4 regions of the Paenibacillus sp. FSL K6-2441 genome follow, and region 3 is predicted to be linked to each of the others. Evidence: riboswitches for the same ligand, from Rfam matches in the RefSeq annotation. Region 3 holds a riboswitch; each other region holds the start of a gene.
The links. Region 3 has a riboswitch for cyclic di-AMP ahead of NSQ80_RS05910 (KamA family radical SAM protein). Riboswitches for the same ligand answer to the same signal wherever they lie in the genome.
Positions count from the first base shown of each region.

Region 1: it holds a riboswitch for cyclic di-AMP, as region 3 does, so the genes downstream of both, NSQ80_RS00145 (3D domain-containing protein) here and NSQ80_RS05910 (KamA family radical SAM protein) in region 3, are expected to answer to the same signal.
Region 2: it holds a riboswitch for cyclic di-AMP, as region 3 does, so the genes downstream of both, NSQ80_RS01855 (APC family permease) here and NSQ80_RS05910 (KamA family radical SAM protein) in region 3, are expected to answer to the same signal.
Region 4: it holds a riboswitch for cyclic di-AMP, as region 3 does, so the genes downstream of both, NSQ80_RS10740 (3D domain-containing protein) here and NSQ80_RS05910 (KamA family radical SAM protein) in region 3, are expected to answer to the same signal.

Region 1 is NZ_CP150174.1:30,784-35,883, forward strand. It holds gene NSQ80_RS00135 (HD domain-containing protein) at 1-101, shown strand, start outside; gene NSQ80_RS00140 (TatD family hydrolase) at 118-891, shown strand; cyclic di-AMP (ydaO/yuaA leader) riboswitch at 1,089-1,301, shown strand; gene NSQ80_RS00145 (3D domain-containing protein) at 1,748-2,884, shown strand; gene rnmV (ribonuclease M5) at 3,049-3,594, shown strand; gene rsmA (16S rRNA (adenine(1518)-N(6)/adenine(1519)-N(6))-dimethyltransferase RsmA) at 3,600-4,496, shown strand; gene yabG (sporulation peptidase YabG) at 4,535-5,100, shown strand, end outside.
Region 2 is NZ_CP150174.1:425,429-430,528, forward strand. It holds gene ltrA (group II intron reverse transcriptase/maturase) at 1-498, shown strand, start outside; gene NSQ80_RS01850 (beta-eliminating lyase-related protein) at 959-2,074, shown strand; cyclic di-AMP (ydaO/yuaA leader) riboswitch at 2,314-2,494, shown strand; gene NSQ80_RS01855 (APC family permease) at 2,652-4,469, shown strand; gene NSQ80_RS01860 (fructose-specific PTS transporter subunit EIIC) at 4,518-5,100, opposite strand, start outside.
Region 3 is NZ_CP150174.1:1,374,650-1,379,749, reverse strand. It holds gene NSQ80_RS05915 (HAMP domain-containing methyl-accepting chemotaxis protein) at 1-531, shown strand, start outside; gene NSQ80_RS05910 (KamA family radical SAM protein) at 596-1,765, opposite strand; cyclic di-AMP (ydaO/yuaA leader) riboswitch at 1,927-2,069, opposite strand; gene NSQ80_RS05905 (cobyric acid synthase) at 2,093-3,676, opposite strand; gene NSQ80_RS05900 (hypothetical protein) at 3,732-3,941, opposite strand; gene cobS (adenosylcobinamide-GDP ribazoletransferase) at 4,116-4,976, opposite strand; gene cobU (bifunctional adenosylcobinamide kinase/adenosylcobinamide-phosphate guanylyltransferase) at 4,973-5,100, opposite strand, start outside.
Region 4 is NZ_CP150174.1:2,366,984-2,372,083, reverse strand. It holds gene NSQ80_RS10760 (alpha-glycosidase) at 1-220, opposite strand, end outside; gene NSQ80_RS10755 (transporter substrate-binding domain-containing protein) at 494-1,345, shown strand; gene NSQ80_RS10750 (amino acid ABC transporter permease) at 1,440-2,102, shown strand; gene NSQ80_RS10745 (amino acid ABC transporter ATP-binding protein) at 2,089-2,811, shown strand; cyclic di-AMP (ydaO/yuaA leader) riboswitch at 2,986-3,154, shown strand; gene NSQ80_RS10740 (3D domain-containing protein) at 3,229-3,855, shown strand; gene NSQ80_RS10735 (polysaccharide deacetylase family protein) at 3,949-4,782, opposite strand; gene NSQ80_RS10730 (dihydroorotate dehydrogenase electron transfer subunit) at 4,971-5,100, shown strand, end outside.

The DNA.
Region 1 (5,100 bases), 1.3 Mb from region 3:
ACCGAGGGAAGACGCATTTGTACTATCCGGATAATAAATTGTGTGCTGTGATAGATCGGCTGCCCCGCCCGGTAGCCCGCATTTTCGAGCAACGGAATTAGGAGGATGACAAGGTTTATGTTATTTGATACGCATACGCATTTGGATGCTCCCCAATTTGACGAGGACCGCGAGGAAGTGATCGCGCGCGCCGTGGAACAAGGGGTTACGCGGATGATTAACATCGGATTTAACCGCGAGACGATCCCTTCGACCATGAAGTTGGCAGAGACCTATGACTTCATTTATGCCGCTGTCGGCTGGCATCCGCAAGACGCGATTACAATGCAAGAGGGCGATTTGGACTGGATTGCAGAATTGTGCAAGCATGAGAAGGTCGTCGCCATCGGAGAAATTGGGCTGGATTATTATTGGGATACGTCACCTAAGGACGTTCAACATAAGGTTTTTCGTGAGCAAATTGGACTGGCTCGCAGCTTGGGCATGCCGATTTCCATTCATAATCGGGACGCTCACGAAGACGTGGTACGCATCCTTCGGGAAGAGAAAGCCAATGAAGTTGGAGGCGTGATGCACTCTTTCTCCGGCAGTTGGGAAATTGCCAAAATGTGTCTAGATTTGGGATTTCATTTGTCGTTTGGCGGGCCGATTACGTTTAAAAATGCAAAACAGCCAAAAGAAGTGTTGGCCAAGACGCCGATGGATCGATTGCTGATCGAAACGGATTCCCCTTATTTAACGCCGCATCCATATCGTGGTAAACGGAATGAGTCCGCTCATGTCCGCTTGGTTGCAGAAATGGCAGCCGAGCTCAAAGGGGTCACTTTTGAGGAAATCGCGGAAATTACCACCCGAAACGCATTGGAACGATTTGGAATCCCGAGTATTTGAGAGCAAAACGGATGAAATAAAGAGGATTTCGGAAAGATTAATGCTTTTTAACCCTCAAAAACAAGGTCATTACATTTTTTTAACCATTTTTTTAAAAAAACGTGGTTGATTCGTCCTTTACAACCTGCATCGAAACAGGATAGAATCTTTTCAGTATCGATTCGGTTCGTTTTGAACCGTACGATGCTTGGTTCCATGAACCAGTCTCGCTGAATCTCCTATGACGGAGAACGGGGGAACCAATACGGATTGCAGTTGGCGATAGCCTGTATGCGTTCGTATTCGATTTCTTTCCAGGGTCTATGGGGTGAATTCAAGGTCATTGCGCCATGAGCGAATGTACTGAGAAAGGGCGGCTCTCTTTCGCCCGAACCCGACAGCTAACCTCGTAAGCGAATAAGAGAGGTCACTCGTGCAGCTATTACACCCAAGACATTCAAGAAGCCACGAAGGAGTTCCTCTAACTCTTTCTCCCGGCTTCTTTTGTTTTGAATAAAAGTAATAGGGTCGTCATACTGTTGGAAAACAGGAGGTGACGACAAGCAGGAGAGACTGGTCAAGGATGCAAAACGCTTAGGATTAAATTTAAGATCAGTGTTCAAAAAGTCAGGTTTTTCAGCACCGAGAAGGTTGGATGAAGCTTGGGACTGAGTAGCGCAGCGTACATGGGGGTACGTGAGCAACGGAAGGCCCGGCTGAATTCAAGATTCGATGCCGAATTCACTTCTTGACCTGCTTCGTGATCAAAAGATGACTTTTTGACTACCTTAGGCGTTTTGTAAAAAGTAACTGTAGTCGCGTCAATCGTTATCATGCATCGACCTAGACGGCGGGACTATGAAGGAGGACGGAAGAAATGGGCATTTTCCGCAAAGAGGAGACCCATGAATCACGCTCATCCAGCATGTCTTACGCAATGCGATGGAAGCATGAGAATTTACGTCAGATAGCGTTCGTCGGCGTTCTGGCCATCGCGGGAATCATCATCATCCTAATCTGGCTGTATAGCCAGGCACAGAAGGAAGTATCCCTGATTGTGGACGGGAATGTCCAGTCTGTGGAGACAACCCAATCCAGTGTAGCTCATCTGCTGGAGGAACAATCGATTAAGCTCAGTGCGAAGGATTCAGTATCCCTCCCGCTGGAAAGCTCGCTGAAGAACGGTGACCGCATTGTCATAGTACGCGCGAAGCCGGTCAATGTGACCGCGGACGGCAATACGAAAGTCCACTTCACGACGCAAAGCAAAGTAGAGGGCGTATTGTCCGAGCTCGGCATCACTTTGGATGAAGACGACAAGGTGACCCCGGCATTGGACAGTAAAGTTACCGAGAACCTGAATGTCAAGGTCGTTCGGGTCAGCAAGCAAACGGTGCAGAGCAAGGAGACTGTGCCCTTTAGCGTGGTCAAAACGTCGGACGACAAGCTGCTAAAAGGTACCACGAAGGTCATTCAAGAAGGTACCGAAGGTCTGGTCATTCACAACATTGAGAAAACCTACGAAGACGGAAAATTCGTGGCGAAGCGTTGGCTCGGCAAAGAGGTCTCCAAGGACCCTCAGCCGAAGGTGATCGCAGTCGGCACGAAGAAACCTACCGAGGTCCTGTCGGCCAGCATAAGCCGTAAGGGAAATACGGTGAACATCAGCGGGACGACGACCAAAGGTGGCGTCTCATTCAAATATAAAAAGATCCTGAAAAATGTTACGTTAACCGCGTATTCGGCGGAAGAAGACGGGATAGGCACCCGTACGGCTTCGGGTACCCGCGTGACGGAAGGCAGAACGATTGCCGTTGATAAAGACGTCGTTCCGCTTGGTTGGTGGGTATACATCGAAGGAGTCGGCTTCCGTAAGGCAGAGGATACGGGTGGAGCCATCGATGGAAATAAGATGGACGTCTATTTTGATAGTCTGAAGGATGCTAAGAAATTCGGCCGCAAGAAGGGCCGCACCGTATACGTAATCGGTCCGACGAAGCCGGAATTGAACTAAGATCTCGTTCTCTTTCGTTTTACAATGCGGAGGGAATGAGATAGTATTAGGATGATGAATAAGACAGTGGATTAGAAGGACAGTGGATTAGAAGAGGATGATATGATCCTCTTCTTTTTGTTATTCTGGTGGAGACAAGCAAGAACAGGAAGGAAGACAGATCCATGATCAAAGAGGTCATCGTGGTGGAGGGCCGAGATGACACCGTGGCCATTAAACGAGCCGTAGAGGCGGATACGATTGAGACGGGGGGTTCGGCGATAGGCGAAGCCGTGCTAAAGAAAATCGCTTTGGCGCAGGAACGCCGGGGCGTGATTATTTTTACGGACCCCGACCATGCCGGGGAGCGGATTCGTAAAATCGTGGCAGCGCGGGTGCCGGGCTGCAAGCACGCTTTCCTGCCTGAGGTCGAAGCTACGAAGAAAGGCGACATCGGGGTGGAGAATGCCTCGCCGGAGGCGATCCGCACCGCGTTGTCCCGGGTGCGCAGCGAAGCGCCGGGAGTAGAGGCCGCAATCACCTGGGAAGACTTGATTAACGCAGGGTTAATCGTACACCCGCAAGCTGCGGCGCGGCGAAAAGCGCTGGGCGAGCTGTTGGGTATCGGATATTGTAACGGAAAGCAGCTCTACAAACGGTTAACCGTGTTCCGCATCAGCCGCGAGGAGTTTGCAGCTGCGTTAGCCGAGTTGGAAAGCAAAGGAGTTTAAGAACCATGAGCATAAGGGAAGACGTATCCACACCGCGCCGGACGAAGGAGATCATTCAGCGGCACGGTTTTTCGTTCAAAAAAAGTCTGGGGCAAAACTTTCTGATCGACCAGAACATCCTCGGTAAAATTGTTGCCGCCGCCGAATTGGACAAGACCCAGGGCGCACTGGAAATCGGGCCGGGCATCGGCGCCTTAACGGAGAAGCTGGCGCAGGAGGCAGGCAAGGTGGCAGCGGTGGAGATTGACCAGCGGCTGCTTCCGATTCTGCAGGAGGTGCTGGAGCCCTACCCGCACGTCCATGTGATCCATGGCGATGTGTTGAAGCTGGACCTAAAGGCTTTATTTGCTGCGGAATTCAGCGGGGTGAGCGGCGTCAGTGTCGTCGCCAATCTGCCGTATTACGTGACGACTCCCATCATGATGAAGCTTCTGGAAGAGAAACTGCCGCTGAAACATATCGTCGTCATGATCCAGAAGGAAGTGGCCGAGCGCATGGCTGCCACTCCCGGCGGCAAGGACTACGGCAGCCTTAGCATCGCCGTGCAGTACTACAGCACCCCGGAGATGATCTGCACGGTGCCGCACAGCGTGTTTATTCCACAGCCGAATGTAGAGTCCGCAGTGATTCGCTTAACCGTGCGGGAGACGCCAGCTGTGGCGGTTCAGGATGAGGCGTTTTTCTTCGAGGTGGTGCAGGCTTCTTTTGCCCAGAGACGAAAGACGATTTCCAACAATCTGAAAAGCCGCTTCTTCCCGAAGGAAGGGCGGGAGAGACTGGAGCAACTGCTGGAGGAAGCCGGGATCCAGCCCTCCCGGCGGGCGGAGACATTAAGCCTGGACGAGTTCGCCAAGCTGAGTGATACGCTGCTGAATGCCGGGGTGAAGGAACTCCGCGAGTAACCATTCCCTCTTGTCGCCCATACGATGGGATAGAGGTGATGGATTTGGCGAATTTGGGAGACTTGGTCGTCCGCAAATCATACGGTGGAGATGTTACGTTCCGAATCGAACAGATTGTGCGGAGTGAAGCGATTATTAAAGGAACGGAATTCCGGCTGCTGGCGGATGCGCCCTTAACTGATTTGGTTAGGGTAGACCCGGCTTCCCCAGGAGAGACGACGCAGCGGGCCCGCATTAAGGCGACGGAATCGCTGAAGCGGTTAACGCAAGACCGCAAGGAATTGGCAGAACGCAATCGAATGGTAATTGGACGGGAACTGTATGGGCAAGGCGAGCCGGCCTATTTTGAGGTCCCGGGTAAGGTCCTGCATCTCGATGGCGACGAACGCTATTTGCAAAAGAGCTTAAGCCTGTATCAGAAGCTGCGCGTCCCGGTTCAAGGCTATTATGTCACGGAATCGCAAATGGCAAATGCGCTGTACCGTCTGCTGCCTGTGGTCAAGCCGGATATCGTCGTGATCACGGGTCATGACGGCGTGTTAAAATCGCGCCCCACCAGCGACCTTTATAATTTGACCAGCTATAAAAATTCCAAGTATTTTGT
Region 2 (5,100 bases), 950 kb from region 3:
AAAACGATCGTGGACGATGCGACAAAAGTTAAATTTCTTGGCTTCTCATTCTACCAGAGCAAAGGGGAAACGCGGGTCAGAATCCATCCCAAATCCGTATCCAAGATGAAAGCTAAAGTGAAAGAGCTAACGTCGAGAAGCAACGGAATGGGCAACACCGACCGGGCGCTGAAGCTTAGGCGTTACATCATGGGATGGGTAAATTATTTCAAGCTTGCTGACATGAAACAACTACTCCAAACCACTGATAAATGGATGAGAAGGCGTATCCGAATGGTCTTCTGGAAGCAATGGAAACGAGTGAGGACGAAACTCGAAAGGCTTATATCGCTCGGAATTCATGAACAGAAGGCGTGGGAATACGCAAACACAAGAAAGGGCTATTGGAGAATCTCCAATAGCCCAATCCTCTCGAAGTCCCTCGGTAACAATAGGCTGAAGAACCTCGGATTCCTTTTCTTTTCTGATTATTATCGACAAGTTACTGCGCATTGCTAATGGAACCGCCGTATACCGAACGGTACGTACGGTGGTGTGGGAGGTCGGCTGCCTAATTAATGGGTAGCCTCCTACCCGATTAAAAATGGTAAAAAAGTATTCAGTTAGTCATCGATTCTAGTTAGGGAGAGTGATACTGTAAATGGAGGATTCGACTTCTATTGGAGTGCTAATGAAGATAGATAAAAACCGTGCCTTGCTCACTGTTAGGTTCTCTTCAGTAGCTAGACAAAATTAGGCTTCCACAGAGGATTCTTCTTGGTCTATCGAGTTCGCTCTGGAGATCAAGGAGAGCGCATTGTTTTCGCTCGAAATGATTCACTAAGTGGAAAACTTCAAAGTGGAGTAAGTAGTAACAAATCCACTCGTTACTGATAATCGATTCCTGCTTCAAATGGCGCTATAATAAGCATGATCATACAAACTAGACAGACAGCATGGGAGAGGAGCGGCGAGGAGCATGTATGGAAATGATGGGGTACTGGATAGGCGGACACTGAAGGCGGCCTTTGACCGGACGGTTTATCAAGTGGTGGGCCACGGAAAACGGAATGTAGAGGTGCTGAAGCAGGCTTTTGCCGAGATCAGCGGCGGGGTAGACAGCGACATGTACGGTACAGGACAAGCGCTGGAAGCCTTCGAAAGGAAAATGGCTGCGGTGCTCGGCAAGGAGTCGGCTGTATTTTTTCCGAGCGGCACGATGGCGCAGCAAATTGCTTTACGGATTTGGTGCGACCGTAAGGGATCGAAACGTGTGGCCTATCATCCTTTATGCCATTTGGAAATTCATGAGGAAGACGGATTAAAGGAACTGCACGGGCTGGAGCCGATTCTCCTGGCGGATAAGGATCGGCTGATTGAGATGGAGGACGTTCGGCAACTGCCGGAGGATGTCTCGTGCCTGCTGCTGGAGCTGCCGCAGCGCGAAATCGGCGGTCAGCTGCCGCCGTTCGCGGAGCTTGAAGCCATTTCCGCCTACTGCCAGGAGCGGGGCATTAAGCTGCATCTGGACGGAGCCCGACTGTTCGAAGTGTTGCCTTACTACGAAAAAACCGCCGCAGAGGTTTGCGCCCTGTTCGACAGCGTCTATATCTCGTTCTACAAAGGCATCGGCGGAATCGCCGGAGCCATATTGGCAGGGGATCCGGAGCTGACGAAGGAATCTAAGGTGTGGAAAAGACGCCATGGCGGGGATCTCATCAGCTTGTATCCTTATTTTCTGAGTGCGGATTACTACTATGAGCAGCGCATAGGAAAGATGGGGATGTATTATCGGCAAGCGCAGGAGCTCTCCAGTCTGTTTAATCAATGTCATCGGATGAAGACCGTCCCGGCGATCCCGGTGTCCAACATGTTCCATGTTCATTCGGACGTTCCCAAGGATCGATTGGAGCCCGTGCTGATTGAGGTATATCGGGAAACCGGGGTTGGCTTAACCTCTTTCGTCAAGGAGAAGGCAGATGGGGGAAGTACCTTTGAAATCAGTATCGGAGATCGCTATAGCGAGGTGCCGGAAGATCGGCTGCAGCTGGCGTTCGAGCTGCTGGATAAGAAGTTGAGAGGACTCTCGTTTTAAACCTGTATCGGTTTGAGATCAGAACACCGTAGGAAGCGACTGGATGTCGCTCCTTACGGTGTTTTTTGCATGTATGCTTCGATAATTCAAGCCTGCCCTCAAAAATGAATGCAAGAGGATGATGTATGCGCTTCCTCGAACAAGGTCGATCCCATTTTCCGACCCATTCGCCTTTTCCTCATCTTTACACTTCTTGAGGCGGGGAGTATGATTCATCCGTAGCAATTTGATATGGCGAAAATACCTGATCGCTGAGTTCTTTCTTTATTTCAGAAAGAAACGGGGGAACCAATGAAACGCGTCCAAAAGGGCGGGTTTCCGGGGTGAATCGCTTGATTTGGCCAACTTGGCCAAACTGCGTAGGGCTGCTTTCGTGCCCGAATCCGTCAGCTAACTCCGTAAGCGTCCGAAAGAGGGAATTGTCGCAGTGATCTGCTTGAACTTTTTAAAGCGGCTGCGGGAAGGTCCAACTTTCCTGCGGCCTTTTTGTGTTGTTCGCTGCAGGAATGGGAAGCCTAAAGGACTACGAGCGGATCAGGATTGAAGGCTATTTTGAGAATGAAAAGAGGATTTCATCATGGTAAGCAAACTGAAGCGGGTACTGATCGGCAGACCGATGAAAAGTACCGAAATTGAAGGAGAAAAGCTAAGCAAACTTAAGGCATTGGCCGTATTGTCGTCGGACGCGTTGTCCTCCGTGGCATACGGTACGGAGCAGATTTTGATCGTCCTGATGGCGGCGGGATTTTCCGCGCTCTGGTATTCGATCCCGATCTCGTTTGCGGTACTTGGGCTTCTGTTGATTCTGATTCTGTCGTACCGCCAGACGATTTTCTCCTATCCGACTGGGGGCGGGGCCTATATCGTAGCGATGGATAACCTGGGGCGGTCAACCGGACTGCTGGCCGGCGGCTCGCTGCTTGTTGATTATATACTGACGGTAGCTGTAAGTTCGTCAGCCGGTACAGATGCCATAACATCCGCATTCCCTATGCTGCATGATCAGCGGGTGCTGATCGCCCTCCTGATGATTACTATACTGACCATCATGAACCTGCGTGGGGTCACGGAATCGGCTTCAATGCTGGCGGTTCCGGTATATCTATTTGTGGCCTCCATCTTCGTCCTGATTGTGTCGGGACTCTACAAGTATTGGACTGGCGGGATTCATGCCAGCGCACCGGAGTTCGGGACGGCCGTATCCAACGTCAGCTTGTTCCTGCTGCTCAAGGCGTTCAGTTCGGGGTGCTCGGCCTTAACGGGGGTTGAGGCGGTGTCCAACGCCATTCCGAACTTCAAGCCGCCGGCGGAGCGGAATGCCGCAACCACGCTGGTGATGATGGGTATCATTCTCTGCACCATGTTTATCGGTATTAGTGCGCTGGCCTATTGGTACGGAATTGCTCCGGATCCGAAGGCCACCGTAATATCTCAAATCGCTGAATCGACCTTTGGGCGCGGGATCTTGTACTACTTGATCCAGGGCATTACAGCATTAATCCTGTTTCTGGCAGCCAATACGGCTTATTCGGCCTTCCCGCTGCTGGCGTTTATGCTCGCCAAAGATAAATACATGCCGCATGCGTTTATGGTGCGCGGTGACCGGCTTGGCTTTTCAAACGGAATTATCTTCCTGGGCGTAGCCTCGGCGCTGCTGGTTCTTGGATTCCACGGCGACACGGAAAGCCTGATTCCGCTCTATGCCGTTGGGGTATTTATTCCGTTCACCTTGTCCCAACTGGGGATGATGGTGCGCTGGATCAAGCGCAAGCCGCAAGGTTGGGTGTTCCGGCTTACGATTAACACGATTGGCATGCTGACGACGCTGGGCATTACGCTCATCTTCATTATCACGAAGTTTTCACATGTCTGGTTCGTATTTATCTTCTTGCCGCTCGTGATGTTTATTTTCTACCAGATCCATCGACATTATATCAATATCGCCGACCAGCTTCGGATTGACATCGATAAAGACAAACCTTGCATAAAGGGCAGCACGATCGTCGTGCCGGTGGCGGGCGTTACCCGTGTCGTGATGAACTCGTTAAGCTACGCCAAATCGCTGACGGATAACGTTGTTGCGGTGTATGTCGGATTTGATGATGAGGACATCGAACGGATGGAGAAGAAGTGGGAGGAATGGAATCCGGGGGTTCGGCTCATTACGCTGCGCTCCAGCTTCCGCAGCATTATCCGGCCGCTGATGAAGTTCATTGATACCGTGGAATGGAAAACGGCGGAGACCGATCACATTACCGTCCTGATTCCTCAGTTTATTCCTCGGCACTGGTGGCAGAATATTTTGCATAATCAGTCGAGCTTGTTGCTTAGAGCTTATTTGTTTAACAAGAAAGATATCGTCATTGCGACTGTACCTTATCATTTGCAAAAATAAGCAAATTCCCCCGAAGCCGTCGCAACGGCTCGGGGGACCTTAGTTTAATTATTGAATTTGATCCAGCAGCTGATAAGCTTCCTGTTTGGTTTTCACCTGCAGCAGCTGTTCGCGGAATGCGTCATCCATCAGCTTGCGGGACAGCATTTGCAGAATTTTTAAATGCTCATTGCCTTTGTTTTCGGCAGGGACAGCGATCATAAAGATCAACTTAGCGGGCGTTCCGTCCGCGCTGCTCCAATCCACGCCTTCCGGCTTGATCCCGAATACGACTCTTGGCTTCAGCACCGCCACCGACTTCCCGTGCGGTACGGCGACGTTCATGCCGATGCCGGTAGAGCTTTCTTGCTCGCGCTTCAGAATCGCCTGCTTGAACTCAGCAGAGGAGGTCAGCACACCTTCAGCGTTCAGCTTTGCAATCATTTCGTCGATGATCCCGTCCCGTGTTGACGCGGACAGGGAAGGCTCAATCAGATCCAAACTGATGATATCCGTCAGCTTGCGAACTGTGCTTTGAGCTTCGGCAGCCGGCACGCTTACCGGGCGGACGTTCTCCGCACGTGGCGTTTCCATGGCTGGAGCCGCCTCGTCCGCAGCGCTCGCTTCGGCGAGCTGAGGCTCGACCTGTTCT
Region 3 (5,100 bases):
GAAATTACGAAGCAAATTAATATTCTGGCACTGAATGCGGCGATCGAAGCGGCACGAGCCGGCGAGCACGGCAAAGGGTTTGCTGTCGTCGCCGAAGAAGTCCGTAAGCTGGCTGAGCAGTCCCGCCAGGCGATGGAGGAAATCGGTGAGAACCTGCTCAGTATTCGAGAAGAATCGGAAAACTCCGTCAACGCTATGCAACGGGCCAGCGAGGAAATCGTCTCCGGAACAGAACGGGTGAAGCAAGCTGGTCAGGCGTTTGAACAATTAACTAAGCTGATTCAGAACGTGAACTTGACGATTCAATCGGTCTCAGCATCCACCCAAGAGGTATCCGCCGGTACCGAGGAAGTGACCGCATCGGTGGAGGAATCCGCCAATATTACCGCCAAGTCGCTCGCTAACATGGAGCAAATCAGCAGCTATTCGCAGCAACAACTGAGCGAAATGGAAAATCACGCGCGTACGGTTCGTTCGCTGCATGAGCAGGCGTTGGCGCTGCAGGAGTCGATCGCAAAATTCCGGATCTGACTCTAAAAACAAAACGTACCCTTCACGCTCCCCTGATCGGGGAAGCGGAAGGGTACGTTTTGTTTTATCCCGTAATGGACACTGCGCTTGCAGCGTCTTCCGTTGGCTGATCCGACTGCGTATCCAGCTTCGATTCCGGCTTCTTCCAGTACGCTTCACTGCCTGGCAGATCGTCGAACCAGGTAGCATCATCCGGGCAAGGCAAAATCATAAATTTGCCGTATTCACCGTCCCGGGACTGATGATATTTGAGATAAGCCTGCCCGTTTTCAATGGCCAGGATTTCGATTTTTCCCGAAGAATGGCTCATTGAAAACCGCACGCGTTTGCCAAGCCCCGATGTACGGGCTTTCGCTTCCTCCACCAGTTGATATGCTCGTTTCAGCGGGATCACGAAATCAGCATTTCCGGCAACGGGACGATTGATAAAGAAATAGTACGGAGTGACGCCGGCCCACGATAAGCGGTCCAGCAATTCGCCAAGCACGGCCGCATCATCATTGATGCCTTTGAGAATCGGCGTTTGATTAACCACGATAGCCCCAGCGTCGTGTAACGCCTGGAACCCTCTTTGGGCTTCAGGGGTAATTTCGCGCGGATGATTGATATGCGCCATGACATAAATCCGTTGGTCTACAGTGGAGAACTCCCTAATCAGATCCAGCAATTCCGGATCTTCATAAATACGCATAGGATTAAAAACAGGAATTTTGGAGCCGAGTCGGATGATTTTTACATGCTCAATGGCTCTTAGCCGTTCGAGAATCGAACGCAGTTTCTTTGTAGCCAAAATCAAGCTGTCACCGCCGGTTAACAGGACGTTGTTGATCTCCGGATGCTGGGCGATATACTCGATGCCAGGCGTGACATCCGCCATCGCTTCCTTCACATCGTTGCGAAACAACCGTTTACGGAAGCAATACCGGCAATAGGAGCCGCAAACCTCGGACACGATCAGCAGCGCGGTCGTGCGGTATTTATGCTGGCAGCCAGGCACCACATAGTTCGCCGCTTCGTCGGAAGCGTCCCAACGCCCGTATTCCTTCAGCTCTCCCGTATTGGGGATCACCAACTTGCGGATCGGGTCCTCTGGATCATTCCAGTCGATCAAATTCAAATAGTAGTCATTCACCCGAAAAACGAATTTGTCCGTAATCGGTTTCAACTCCTGCCGCTCCTGCTCGGACAACTGGCTCACCTTGGCAATATCGGTGATGTACTTCGGACTAGCCATAAATCCTCTCCTCCTTTAATAGTGCGATGCGTAAAGAAGAAGCTCGAAACTTGCAGTGAATGCGAGTACTCCGCCGAATGCTCGGGTCAAAGGTCTTGCAGAACGCAAAAAGACCCCGCTTCAAAGAACAGGGTCATTAATTGATGACTGAAATAATATTAAAATGACCCATCCACTGCAAACGAGGTTAGCTGACGGGCTCGGGAAAGATGGTTCCCTACGTTAATCCTACAACGATTCGCCCCAAAAGATTGGTTCCCCCGCTTTTCGACTTTACCCATCGAAAATTAAGCGTACTTTTATCCTACCCTAACATCACCCGATTTGTCAAAGCTTACCTTGGATCCCGGCGATGTCGTAAATGAGATCCATGCGCAAATGCCTGCGAACCTGCTCCGCTAACCGATCGAAGGCTTCCTCCTTCCGCGAGGAAGAAACAAAGGTGACGCTCAAAGGTTCGAGCCCTTTGCTCGTACGCAGTCCGTCCAGCCAAGCACGTCGCCAGGCATCATTATGAAACACTCCGTGCAGATACGTCCCAAACACCCTGCCATCGGCGCGGGCTGCGCCTTCCGGATGTGTTTGCGTCTCAGCCTGTTCTAACTCCGGGGCTGTCCCTGACCCTTGTACTGGCTCCTCATTGACCCGAAGCATAAATAAGGGACGAGTGTCCCGCAGCTGCTGGGTCGAGCCGGCATGAATCTCATAGCCTGAGATCGGCAGCCGGCGGTTCTTAGAGTGCAGCGATATCGGCTGGTCCTCGCACGTATAGCCGTGCACCCGTACCGTTTTTTTGCCTGGGAGGAAGGTTGTTGCCAAGGGGAGCAGGCCCAATCCTAACGCAGACCTCGGTTCATTGGACTCCACGCCTTCGGGGTCATGCAGTTGTTCTCCCAGCATTTGATATCCGCCGCAGATTCCGACCAGCTGGGTGCGCGTCTCCTCTTCAATCAGGCTGCAAATAGCCTCCGCCAGCCCTTGCCTACGCAAAAATTCCAGATCGCTGATCGTATCCTTGGTCCCCGGTAAAATCACCGCATCGGGATGCCCAAGCTCCGACAGCTTGCTTACATAACGTAGCGACACGTCCGGTTCGGCGGCCAACGGATCAAAATCGGTGAAGTTGGAAATATGCGGGTAACGGATGACTGCGATGTCCAGTTCCTTACTTGGCGCTTGCTCTGGATGGGCAGGATAGGTATCCAGGACAACGGAATCCTCTGCTTCGATATCCAGATCAGGCAGAAAGGGGAGCACTCCTAGTACGGGAATTCCGGTCCGCTGCTCCAGCCAATCCAGCCCGGGCTGCAATAGAGACAAATCGCCGCGGAACTTGTTGATAATGAACCCTTTTACGCGGGCGCGTTCGTGTGGCTCAAGCAGCTCCAGGGTACCAACGAGAAAAGCAAAAACGCCGCCGCGGTCAATATCCCCCACCAAGATCACGGGAGCATCCGCCCATTCAGCCAAGTTCATGTTGACGATATCCCGTTGCTTCAGGTTGATTTCGGCCGGGCTCCCAGCCCCCTCGATCACCACAATGCCATGCTTGTCGCGGAGCCGGCTGAGCGCTTCCATCACCAGCGGCTTGGCTTTAGGCAAAAATTCCTCACGATAATCAGATGCGCTTAAGTGGCGGTAAGGACGCCCATGAACAACGATCTGCGAATGCATGTCCCCAGTTGGCTTGATCAGTACCGGATTCATGTCGGTGGTGGCGGCAATGCCGCAAGCCTCCGCCTGAATGCCTTGGGCCCGTCCAATCTCTTGGCCGTCCGCTGTAACATACGAGTTCAAAGCCATATTTTGCGACTTAAACGGAGCTGGTCTAAGCCCATCCTGCGCAAAAATACGGCACAGCGCCGTCACGATCACGCTCTTGCCCACGTCAGACGCCGTCCCTTGAACCATGAGTACAGCACCTGATGCTGATGCGCTTTTTTCCTGATCCTGATCCAGAAGCTTCTTATGATTTTCGCCCATCGCGTTCCCCTCCTTTCCAAACCGTGCAGCAGTGTAGTATCTTGCCAGGGCCTTTTACACCATTATCCCCTTCGATCAGGTGGTGGTGATGACGCTCGACCTTTCCACCATTATCCCTCTCGATCAGGTGGTGGTGATGACGCTCGACCTTTCCACCATTATCCCTTTCATTCAGCATACGGTGATAATGCACGATTTTGATTCTCCGCTACTTAACAGTCGACCTGTTTCTCTTAGGATTCTCGATTAATCTGTCCAGCTCTAACCTTCTTCTTTTCTCCTTGGTTCTGATTCAAGGGGATAATGATGCAAAAGCGCTCGCCGTAGAAGGTCCCCTCCCCCAAGAGCACCTCCGCTCCGCGAGTTATCAATGGGCAAAAATCAGCACTGCAAGCAGCAACAGGACAGCTTCCAACCCTTCGCCCAGCGCCCCGTAGGTATCGCCGGTCAAACCGCCGAGCTTGGCATTGATTCGTCGAGCGGCCCAAGTTCCCGCCGCCCAGGCGATAAAGGGAGACAGGCCGATAAACAGCAGCGATCGCAGCAAAGCCGATTCCTCCATTCCTCCCAGCAACACGAGCAAAGTGAGCAGCAACACTACAACGGATATCGTCACCGCCATGATGGTGCTCCCCCAGGCATCCCGTTCGCTGAAGCCGTGGAATTGCGCAGCCAATCCCTCACCTTGCCGGGCCATGGGCCAGCGGTGCATCGCCCGGGTCATAAACCACCGGCTCCACAGAGGTGCCAGCCATATCGCCAGCCCTGACGTCAGCAGGCCCCCTTGGAAGAGCGAGGTCAGCAGCGAGGCTTTGAGCATCAGCAATAGGACGCAGGCCAGCACGCCCATGGCGCCTACCCGGCTGTCTTTCATGATCTCAAGCATCTTGTCGCGTGACCGGTAGCTCAGCAGTCCGTCGGCCGTATCCATCCAACCGTCCAAATGCAAACCTCCAGTTAATCCAACCCAAATCAATAAGGAAAGGATGGCTGCCGGGTACGAAGGAAGCAGCCAGTCGGCAAGCAAGCCGCCTGCCCAGACGACAGCGCCGATTGCTGCTCCGACAAGCGGATAATAGGGGATACTGCGCCGCAGCAAGTCCGTTGTAAAATCCAGTTCAGCCCGTACCGGAAAGCGTGACAGAAACTGGAAGGCCGCCAAGATCGGCTGCAGAGCTCCATGCTTACCCGCCCCGGAGGGCGCTTTGTGCTCTGGTCCGTTCGTCATAAGCGATACTCCCTGCTTTTCAACTCGATGGGGATGCCGGCGGTAACCAGAAACACCTGATTCGCGATCGACGCCATCGTTCGGTTCAGCAGCCCGGCCCAATCCCGATATTGCCGGCCAAGCG
Region 4 (5,100 bases), 990 kb from region 3:
GACGCACAGCGACCTCCCAATAGTCGAACATGCGATCATGGGCCGTTTTTTCCATCGGCAGCTCCTGGTAGGTTCCCGTCCAATCGTATTTGTCCCCGGTCATCGCAACAACCTGTTCCACATCATCCCGTTTGGTCCGGATGCGAAGATGGATCGTGGTTGAATCATAGGCATACGCCCATTTATCCCGGGGCACATGGTAGAGCGCTTCAAGCAGCACGGATTGGCGCCTCCTCTCGTAAATTCGCTAGGGATGGTGATGATGTTCATTATTCCCCAAGGCAGCAAGGAGCATGAACCCAATGTGAAACATAATTCAGGATTGAATTGACCAAAGTATGATAAATAGGGATTTGCGAGGTTCAATAGGGCAGATCTGTGAAAACTTTTGTATATCATGAAAATTGTTTTGCATATATATGCATTCTGATTTATAATTAGCCCAGTAATCATCATCGAGTGTAATAAGTAAAGCAGAATAGGAGAGAAAAGCATGAAAAAATGGGGCATGTTATTCATAGCGGTCTTGATGGTAACCATGGTGCTGGCCGCTTGTGGTCAGGAAAAAAATAACAGCGGCAACGCGGCAAACAACGCCGGCCAAGCCGCGAACCAAAATGAGACTCAAGCGGGCGGAGACCAAACCGAACCGGCTAAGAAACTGATCGTAGGGATGAGTGCGGACTTCCCGCCGTATGAATTCCACATTAAGAACGACAAAGGCGAAGACGAAATCGTTGGTTTCGACGTAGAAATCGCTAAGGAAATCGCTAAGGATCTGGGCGCTGAGCTGGAGATTAAAGACTTGAAATTCGATACGTTGCTGAACGAGCTGTCGAGCGGACGTGTGGATCTCGTCATTTCTGGACTCAGCCCAACTCCAGAACGTGCTGAACAAATCGACATGTCGCAAATTTACTACAAAGCGGAGCAAGCTGTGGTGACTCGTGAAGCGGACAAAGACAAGTTCAGCACAATGGAATCGCTGGAGGGCGCGAAAATCGGCGTTCAACAAGGTTCCATTCAAGAAGAAATGGCGAAGGAAATTCCGAATGCCAAACTAACCTCGCTGGCTAAAATCAATGACATCATTATGCAGTTGAACTCCAACCGTGTAGATGCTGCTATTTTGGAAGGTCCTGTCGCAGAATCGTTCGTTAAGAACGTTAAAGGCCTGGTCATCACCGATGCCAAGCCGGTAACTGAGGATGAAGGCTACGTGATTGGCATTAAGAAAGGCAACCAAGAGCTGTTGGATCAAGTGAATAAGACGCTCGATCGCTTGATTAGCGCAGGCAGCATCGATCAATTCGTTGCCGAAGCTAGCGAACTGGCCGAAAAATAATCACGATATCCATCCACAGAAAATAGCGAAGCTTTCGCTATTTTCTGTTTTTTTGCTTAAGGGTTTAAGGTAAAGGAGGAGGAAGGAAGGCGTTATGGACTTAATTTCAATGTTTATGGAATACCGCAGTTACTTCTTGGCCGGTGTTCAGTATACCCTACTCTTGGCAGCGATCAGCGTGATATGCGGCTTCTTTCTTGGTTTGTTGATCGCACTATTGCGCATGTCGCCATGGGGGATCCTACGGTTTCTGGGGCATGTGTGGGTTGAATTTCTGCGTGGCACCCCAATGATGGTACAGCTGTTGATTATTCACTACGGGTTCGCATTTATGTTTGATATTAATTTCACCCCGATTCAGTCAGGTGCGATTACATTGTCCATTAACAGTTCGGCTTATTTGGCGGAAATTTTCCGTGCCGGCATTCAAGGTGTCGATCGGGGACAAGGGGAAGCGGCCCGTTCCTTGGGGATGACCAAAGGGATGGCTATGCGCCATATCATCATTCCGCAGGCGATCAAATCGGTGCTTCCCGCGATTGGCAACGAGTTTATTACGATCATTAAAGAATCGTCGATCGTATCGATCATCGGTACGGCCGAGCTGATTTATCAAGCACAGTCCGTCGTGACGATTACGTACGATGGGATGACGCCTTATTTGATCATCGCCATTATGTACTTTATTCTGACATTCACGCTGTCTCGGATTTTGGGCGTGTTCGAAAGGAAGTTGAAGACCAGTGATCACCGTTAAAGGTTTGCATAAAAAATTCGGCCAACTCCATATTTTGCGCGGGATCGATCTGGAAATCTCCAAAGGCGAAGTTGTCGTCGTCATCGGTCCTAGCGGGTCGGGGAAAAGTACGTTTCTCCGCTGCCTGAACCTGTTAGAGGTTCCGACCGAAGGGGAGATCACCTTTGAAGGCGCTTCGATCACCGCCAAGGGACATGACATCAATAAAACCCGCGAGAAAATGGGGATGGTGTTCCAGCACTTTAATCTATTCCCGCACAAGACCGTGATCGACAACATTACGCTCGCGCCGATTCGCGTGAAGAAGCTCGATAAAGGCAAAGCGGAAGCGATCGCCATGGACCTGCTTCGCACGGTTGGACTGGAGGATAAGCGGGACGCCTATCCGGCGCAGCTCTCCGGCGGACAGAAGCAGCGGATTGCGATTGCCCGCGCATTGGCTATGGAGCCGCATGTGATGCTGTTTGATGAACCGACGTCGGCCCTGGACCCGGAAATGGTCGGAGAGGTGCTTGACGTTATGAAGAACCTGGCTGAACGGGGAATGACGATGGTTATCGTTACGCATGAGATGGGATTTGCCCGTGAGGTTGGCGACCGCATCCTGTTTATGGATCAAGGTGTCATTCTGGAGCAAGGTACGCCGCAAGAGGTGTTTGGGGCGCCGAAGCATCAGCGTACGCAGGATTTTTTAAGCAAAGTATTATAAATCTTAAGGACCGTCCGAGCTTCCATTCGGGCGGTTTTTTGTCCTCCGATGGATCGAACGTACGATCTAAATTTACACTCTTTTTACCTTTGAACACAAAAATGTAACCAGTCCAATCAAGCAATTCCGCCGTTTGGTGGGATTTACCTGACCTATTGGTTACAAAATTGTGATATATTAAGTAGGCCGAAACCTGAACTTGAGGTGCGGGGGACGAAAGATGAAAACAGGGGCTGCCTAGCTGACTGTTTTCTTGGGGTGAAGCGTATCGAAGCGATGCGCCGGGAATGATCCTTTTTCCCGAATCCGACAACTAACTCCGCAGGCGCAGTAAAAAGGAGGGCAATTCATTTGAATACTCGTATTTGGTCTAAAATTGCAGCAACGGCGCTGATCGCCGCAAGCCTTACGATTCCGATGCAGACGACTTCCGTCCATGCAGACGCGGTACATAAAGCCGTGGAAGGAGATACTTTTTATCTTCTTGCCAAAAAATATGGCGTAGATATGAATAAGCTCATGGCTGCCAACCCATCCATCAATCCGAAAAATATTTACGCTGGTTTAAAAATCACCATTCCGGGAGTTCAAACCCAAACGACGGGAGTTGCTTCCGCTGCTCCGGCGAAGAAGGAGAGCGCAGCTACGACAACTGCTTCCGCTTCCAAGCTCAAGGTCATGTCTACCGGGAACGTGGTTGAAGCATGGGGGAAAACCTTTACTTACTCGAAAACGATCAATGTGAAAGCATCGGCGTATTCGGCATCAGCTAGTGAGAATGGAAAATGGGGCGCGGTTGACTACTTCGGCAACCCGCTGAAGCTTGGTACCATCGCTGTTGATCCGAATGTCATTCCGATGGGCACAAAGGTGCTGGTGACCGGCCACAACCATGACGGTCTGCCGGATCAGGCTTTTGTAGCTACGGCCACCGATCAGGGGGGCGCAATCAAGGGTAACCGGATTGATATCTTTATTCCCGGCAGCGCAGCAAATGCGAAATCGTTTGGTTTCCAAGATGTGACGCTTTACGTATTAAATTAAACACCTTGTTTAAAAAAGTCGGTCAGAATGTATCCTGGCCGACTTTTTGTGCTTGCTGGCGAAGTGCCTGATTTTCAGAAGATTCCCAATACATCAGCGGTATTTGGTCGTATGCAGCAGCTCGGAAAGATCAACGAATTGATACCCCTGTGCCTGCAAGGCGTCGATGATCTTCGGCAAAGCCTGGATGGTGCCGGTTAAGTCGGAGCCAACGCCGCCGCCTGAGTGCTGAAGGATGATCGAGCCGGGCCCCGCCGTGCGCATCACGTTGGAGATCACTTTGTTCTTGTCGATCCCTTTCCAATCCTGTGAATCCACATTCCAATTGACGAGGGTGTAGCCGTTCTTTTTCGCCCATTGAACCTGTTCTTCCTTGATTTCTCCATAAGGCGGCCGAATCAGCTGGGGACGGTATCCAACGACGTTCTGGATAATTTTCTCCGTGCGTAAAATCTCGCTCTGGAACTGCTTAATGGAGCGGTTGCGGAAGTTCGGATGATTAAAGGAGTGATTGCCGATGAGATGGCCTTCGTGATGCATCCGCCGTAACAGGCCGGGAAACTTCTTAGCCCGTGCACCAACAACAAAGAAGGTGGCTTTGACCCCTTTCCGGTGAAGCACGTCCAAAATTTGCGGCGTAAACCGCGGATCCGGACCATCATCGAAGGTCAGTGCAATCTGCTTCACCTCCGGCCCCCGGAAGATGAAGGTTTCTGAATATTTGCGCCGCAGCTCACCAAGATCTGCCGGCTTGGCACCTGCGGGCACGAGTGCCGCCTTCTTGTCCGCCTGGTCCCCCTGAGATTCTGGCCCTCTGTTTTCGAGATCCAGTGCGGCGGCTTTGACGGGATAAAATTCCGTCCCGCCCACCATGATCAGAGAAGCGGTCATGCAGCAGACCAGAGCATTCTTAAGCTGAATAAGCAATTTGAAGTCCCCCTTCAACCCAAAACTGTACATGTTCTCTAGTATCCCCTAACTTTTTCAGATCATGATGGATTGTGAAAAATTGCGCTGATTTCCTCTCATGATTCGCTGTGAGAGATGTCACAGACGATCCCGCTAAAAAATTGCATCCTTTGATGAAGTGTAATCAAATGGGGTGGGGTGAACATATGGCAATCGTAGTGGCTAACGAGGAAATATCACCAGGGGTGTTCAAACTGTCCGTACAAGGGCGATTTACGGGAAAAATGGGGCAATTCTACATGTTGCGTGCAGGAGAACGCTATCCGTTACTGTCCC